One region of the Plantactinospora sp. WMMB782 genome, then DNA from elsewhere that is predicted to be linked to it. Evidence: riboswitches for the same ligand, from Rfam matches in the RefSeq annotation. Region 1 holds a riboswitch; the other holds the start of a gene.
What was found. A riboswitch is a leader RNA that binds a small molecule or an ion and turns the genes downstream of it on or off. The one in region 1 is predicted to bind thiamine pyrophosphate.
Positions count from the first base shown of each region.

Region 2: it holds a riboswitch for thiamine pyrophosphate, as region 1 does, so the genes downstream of both, ACN28A_RS05010 (ECF transporter S component) here and thiE (thiamine phosphate synthase) in region 1, are expected to answer to the same signal.

Region 1 covers NZ_JBMHMC010000007.1:1,510,495-1,513,681, reverse strand. Annotated here, with positions in the region: gene ACN28A_RS08720 (ThuA domain-containing protein) at 1-678, opposite strand, end outside; TPP riboswitch at 1,186-1,295, shown strand; partial or broken gene thiE (thiamine phosphate synthase) at 1,290-1,913, shown strand; partial or broken gene thiO (glycine oxidase ThiO) at 2,009-3,071, shown strand.
Region 2 covers NZ_JBMHMC010000007.1:688,674-691,860, reverse strand. Annotated here, with positions in the region: gene ACN28A_RS05015 (ABC transporter ATP-binding protein) at 1-1,342, opposite strand, end outside; gene ACN28A_RS05010 (ECF transporter S component) at 1,359-1,952, opposite strand; TPP riboswitch at 2,049-2,157, opposite strand; gene ACN28A_RS05005 (sugar isomerase domain-containing protein) at 2,314-3,063, shown strand.

The DNA of each region.
Region 1 (3,187 bases):
GCCGTCGTAGTCCTGGCACCAGGCGAACGGGTGGTCCGCGCCCATCGCCCCGGCACCCGGGGTGTAGCTGCGCTCGTCGAGCGAGGCGAGTACGTGCACGTCGCCGCGCGGGTTCTCGCGGAAGTTGTACCACTCGTCGTAGCGGGACCACTGCGCCGGCAGGTCGTTCGTGGACTCGTGCGCGGGGTCCTCGACCTTGATGGTGGCCTGCTGGTTGGCCGGGTGCGAGGCGAAGTACGCCCCGACCAGGTCGCCGTACCAGGGCCAGTCGTACTCGGTGTCGGAGGCGGCGTGGATGCCGACGTACCCGCCGCCGGCCTGGACGTACCGCTCGAACGCGCCCTGCTGTTCCGCGTTGAGTACGTCGCCGGTGGTGGAGAGCCAGATCACCGCCTGGTACCTGTCGAGGTTGGCGTCGGTGAACGCGGCGGAGTCCTCCGTGGCGTCGACGGTGAAGCCGTTGTCGGCACCGAGCTGCTGGATCGCGGCGATGCCGGCCGGGATGGAGTCGTGCCGGAAGCCGGCCGTCTTGGAGAAGACAAGCACGCTGAACGGCTCGGCGGCGATCGCGGGTGCGTTCCGCGCCGGAGCCTGCGGAAGCGCCGCCGGGGCGGCTGAGGCCGGGGTCGGGGCCAGCGCCGTGGTGCCGAGCAGTACGGCCGCGGTGGCGCCGACCAGGCGACGGAAGAGTCTCGGGCCGTGCGGGCCGGAAGCGAGTCTGCGGTGGGGGTGCGGGGGGTGCGAGGTGCCGCCGGGGCGGCCGGGAGTGGACACGGAGGATCTCCTTGGTCCGGGAAGGACAGAGGGATCCCGCGCGGACGCCGAAGCCGCCACGGGGGTGGTGGTACGCCCGGCGCTCGCCGAAGCACCGGCCGTCGAGGTCTTGCCTGTGGTCAGGGCCTGCCTTGTGGTCGAGGGCTTGCCTGTGGTCGGGGGTTTTGCCTTGTGGTCGAATTTTGCCTTGTGATTGAACAAATTAGGGCCGGGTGCTGGCCGGTCGGAATACGACGGTGAGGTTAATTCGGGTAACGGTTGTGTAACGGGGCGGAATCATCCGGATAGGACAGACAAATCCCTCCGCTGCCGCTCAGCCGCTGCGGAACGGCGGCACGTGCTTCGATGTCGGCCCTGTGCGCTAGGTCACGGCTCTTTACGGATCCGTGACCGCCGACGTACGCTCGCCGACAAGTAACCCACGGGAGCCCGGTGGACCGGGCTGAGAGGGGGGCTGCGAGCCCCCGACCGTCGAACCTGATCCGGGTAATGCCGGCGCAGGGAGGAGTGTTGCCGTGCTATCCATCGGACGACTTCACCTCATCACCGACACCCGGCCGGGGCGGGACCCGCTCGCCGTGGTCGACGCGGCCCTGGCGGTCGCCGGCCCCGAGCTGGTCGTGCAGGTCCGGGTGGAGGACGACGCCGACGACCGGACCGGGTACGAACTGGCCGCCGAGGTCACCGGCCGGTGCGCCGCGGTCGGGGCGACCTGCCTGGTGAACGACCGGCTGCACCTGGCCCTGGCGGTCGGGGCGGCGGGCGGGCACGTCGGCGCCCGGGACCTGCCGGTCGACGTCGCCCGCCGGGTGCTCGGCCCGGACGCCGTGCTCGGCGCGACCGCCCGGGACCCGGAGACCGGCGCGGCGGCGGTCGCGGCCGGTGCCAGTTACCTCGGCGTCGGCCCCTGCCACGCCACCTCCACCAAGGACGGCCTGCCCGCCCCGATCGGCCCGGACGGCATCCGCCGGGTCGCCTCGGCGGTCCCGGTACCGGTGATCGCGATCGGCGGGATCACCGCCGAGCGGGTACCCGCGCTGCTGGCCGCCGGGGCGTACGGGGTGGCCGTGGTCGGTGCCGTCGCCAACGCCGCCGACCCGTCCAGAGCCGTCGCCGAACTGCTGACCGCACTCGCCACCGTTGCGCCCCCACCCCTGCCGGACCGGGGACCGTCGCCGGGGTGGGACCCCCGGCGGGGATCCCCGACCTCCGCCCGGGGTGCGGGGGCGGCGGGATGGTAGGCACCGGCCGGGCGGACGTCGCCGTGGTGGGCGGCGGGCCGATCGGGCTCGCCGTCGCCTGGCGCTGCGCCGCCCGGGGCATGCGGGTCGAGGTGTACGACGACGACCCCGGCTCGGGCGCCTCCGACGTGGCGGCCGGCATGCTCGCCCCGGTCGCCGAGACGTACTTCGGCGAACGGGTGCTGACCGGACTGCTCGTCGCCTCGGCGGACCGCTGGCCGGGATTCGCCGCCGAACTCGGCGAGTACACCGGGATGGACCTCGGCTATCGGACCGAGGGGACGCTCACCGTCGCGCTCACCTCGGATGACCTGGCCGAGGCGGAGCGGCTCTGGACGTACCAGCGGGATCTCGGACTGCCGGTCACCCCGCTGCGCCCGGCGGAGCTGCGCAAGCGCGAACCGTTGCTCGCCACCCGGCTGCGCGGCGGCGCGTTCGCCCCCGGTGACCACCAGGTCGACCCGCGCCGGCTGGTCGCCGCGCTGCGGGTCGCCGCCGAGCGCGCCGGGGTGAACCTGGTGCCCCGGCCGGTCCGGCAGCTCGCCGAGCTGGACGCGGCGGCCACGGTCGTCGCGGCCGGCTGCGGCACGGCGGCGCTGACCGGCCTGCCGGTCCGGCCGGTGAAGGGGCAGATCCTGCGGCTGCGCGCCCCCGGCGGCGCGACACCCGGCTTCCGGCACGTGATCCGGGGCCACGCCGACGGCCGGGGCGTCTACCTGGTGCCCCGGACCGACGGCGAGGTGGTGGTCGGGGCCACCGTCGAGGAGCGCGCCGACCTGGCGGTCACCGCCGGGGCGGTGTTCGAGCTGCTCCGGGCGGCCACCGAGGTGATCCCGGAACTGACCGAGTACGAGCTGGTGGAGGCGCGCTCCGGGCTGCGCCCCGGTACGCCGGACAACGCGCCGCTGCTCGGCCCGCTGCCGGACCGGCCCGACGTGCTGGTGGCGGCCGGGCACTTCCGGCACGGCATCGTGCTCACCCCGCTCACCGCCGACCTGGTGGCCGACCTGCTGACCACCGGGGTACCGGACCCGGCGCTCGCGCCGCTGTCACCGGCCCGGTTCGCCGAGGTTCCGCCGCCCGCGGCGCGAGCGGGTGGGGTGGGCCCGGAGGTTCCGCTGCCGGCGGTGCGAGCGGGTGGGGTGGGCCCGGAGGTTCCGTCGCCGGCAGCG
Region 2 (3,187 bases), 820 kb from region 1:
CGCCGTGCCCGCCGTCGCGCAGCCCGGCGAGCAGGTCGACGAGTTCGAGCCAGGTACGCCGGTCCTGGCCGAAGGTCGGCTCGTCCAGCACCAGCAACCGGGGCGCGGTGGCCAGCGCGGTCGCCACGCTCAGCCGCCGCGCCTGACCGCCGGAGAGCGTGTACGGGTTGGCCTCGGCCAGCCGGTCCAGCCGGAGCCGGACCAGCAGCTCGTCCACCACCGACCGGACCTCCGCCTCCGGCCGGCCGGTCCGGCGCGGCCCGAGCGCCAGCTCGGTGAAGACGGTGCCGCTGACGAACTGGTGCTCCGGGTCCTGGAAGACCGAGCCGATCCGGGCGGCCAGCACCGGCGCCCGCCACCGGTGCGGTGCGCTGCCGGCGTGCCGGCCGGCCAGTTCCGGGGTGGCCGACAGCCGGCCGCCGCCGGGCCGGAGCAGCCCGCCGAGCAGCAGGGCCAGGGTGGACTTGCCGGCGCCGTTGCGGCCGAGCACCGCGAGCGCCTCGCCGGCGCGTACCCGCAGGTCGGTGTCGACCAGCCGGGGTGGCAGGCCGAGCCGGTCGGCGGTGAGCAGCAGGTCTCCGGTGCCGGCGGTCGCCCGGCGCGGTGCCGGCGGCGGCCCCGGCACCCAGACCCCGGCGGCGGCCAGTGCTTCGCCGTGCGCGGCGAAGACCTGCTCCGCGGGGCCGTCGGCCTGTATCCCGCCGCCCGGTTCGAGCACCACCACCCGGTCGACGAGCGGCAGTGACTCCGCCACCCGGTGCTCGACCAGGATCAGCGTGGTGTCGTCGTCGACCGCCGCCCGGACGGCGTCGCGGACCAGCGTGGCGCCGGCCGGGTCCAGGTTCGCGGTCGGCTCGTCGAGCAGCAGCAGGCCGGGCCGGAGGGCGAGCACTCCGGCCAGGGCGAGCCGTTGCTGCTCCCCGCCGGAGAGCGCGGCGGTGGACCGGTCGGGCCCGTACGGGAAGCCGACCCGGTCCAGCGCCTCGGTGACCCGGGGCCAGATCTCCGCCGCCGGTACGCCCCGGTTCTCCAGGCCGAACGCCACGTCGTCGCCGGCCCGGGCCATCACCAGCTGGGTCTGCGGGTCCTGGAAGACGATGCCGACCCGTTCCCGGGCCTTGCGCGGGTCGAGCCCGTCGATCTCGACGGTGCCGGCCTGCTCGCCGGAGTCCTCGGCGAGCAGCCCGGCCAGCGCCGCCAGCAGGGTGCTCTTGCCGGCGCCGGAGGCTCCGAGCAGGAGTACCCGCTCGCCGTGCCCGATCCGCAGGTCGAGGTCGCGGACCGCCCAGGCCCGGCGGCCGGCGTGCCGCCAGCCGAAGCCGCGCAGCCGTACCTCGCTCACGACGAGACCGCGCCGGTCAGACGAGGGTACGTTCGCGGCCGGCCGGGAACCGGTCCAGCACACCGGTCCGGGCCAGTGCCCGGGTGAGCGCCCAGCCGCCGGCTCCGGCCAGCACCGCCGCGCTGAGCACGGTGATCACGAAGACGGGCAGCCGGAACGCGGCGAAGTCGTACTCGGAGTAGTAGCGGAACTGGTCGAAGATCGCGGCGGCGAGTCCGGCCAGCAGGCCGGAGCCGACCGCCACCGGCAACCGGAACGAGCGGTAGCGGAGCGCCGCGAACGCCAGCTCGGCGCCGACGCCCTGGGTGGCGCCCTGGAGGATCGCGACGGTGCCCCACTGGCTGCCCAGCAGCACCGAGACGAGGGCGGCGAGGAACTCGCAGTAGAACGCCGCGCCCGGCTTGCGGATCACCAGGCCGCCGAGTACGCCGGGCACCAGCCAGATGCCGTAGATGACCGCCTGGGCCGGTGGGAAGAAGGTGAAGGCGCCCTCGGTGGCGCTCCAGACCACGTTCCAGGCCCAGAAGACGACGCCGAACGCGACCGCGATGACCGAGGCGACGACGATGTCGACGGTGCGCCATCTGGTGGTGTTGGTGGACTGCTGCACTGCGTGGCCTCCCAGTCGTCGCGTTCGTCGAGACGGTGGCTCGACGAACCGGCAGGACGCACGCCGCAGCCCGGGACGGCCCGGACTGCGGCGCGGCTGGAGACTCGACCGAACTCCCTGCGCTGGCATTACCCAGATCAGGTTCGAGGGTCTGCGGGTGGGTCCACCCGCACTCTCAGCGCTGTGCGCTCCCCTGTCGGATGTGCTGTTGTTGCGCAGACGGTACACCGGATACCGCTACGCCGACACCGGTGCGGCGGTGGATGTGGCCGCGCCCACCACGGCACGGGACGGGGTGTGCCCGGCACGGCGCGGGATAGGGTGGATGGCCCAGATCGTCCTCTCGAAGGGATCCGTGACCGTGACACTCAGCCCCGAGGGCTATCTCGACGTGGTCAGCGAGACGATCGGGCGGGTGGCGGCCGATGCCCGGGACGGCGTACGCCGGGCGGCCGACCTGGTCACCGCCGCGCTGCGGGCCGGGGGAGTGGTGCAGGCGTTCGGCACCGGCCATTCGGAGGCGCTGGCGATGGAGATCGCCGGCCGGGCGGGCGGCCTGGTCCCGACGAACCGGATCGCCCTGCGGGACCTGGTGTTGCGCGGCGGTGAACCGGTCGACATCCTCGGGCCGACCCTGGAGCGGGATCCGACGGTGGCCCACCGGCTCTACGAGCTGACCCCGGTCGACCCCCGGGACGTCTTCGTGATCGCCTCGAACTCCGGGGTGAACGGCACGATCGTCGAGTTCGCGTCGCTGGTCAAGGAGCACGGGCACGGGCTGATCGCGATCACCTCCGGGCAGCACTCGGCCCGGGTGGCGTCCCGGCACCCGTCCGGACGCAAGCTGGGCGACCTCGCCGACGTGGTGCTGGACAACGGCGCCCCGTACGGCGATGCGGCCCTGCCGCTGCCCGGCGGCGGTGCGGTCGGCGCGGTGTCGTCGATCACCGCCGCGCTGCTCGCCCAGCAGGTCGTGGTGGAGGTGGTCCGCCGGCTGGTCGAGGCGGGCGAAACCGCGCCGGTCTACCTCTCGGCCAACATTCCGGACAGCGACGACCACAACAACAGCCTGGAGGCCCGGTACGCCGGCCGGATCCGTCGGGGCGGCTGAGTTCGACAGAAGCACCGGCAGGGCCGGCAGTCCGGCACGAAACGGCCGGTAGCCTCCGCACGTCCGGCCGGCGGAACGTGCGTGCGTTTCGCGTCTGCTCCGTCCGGGCATCACTGCTGCCAAC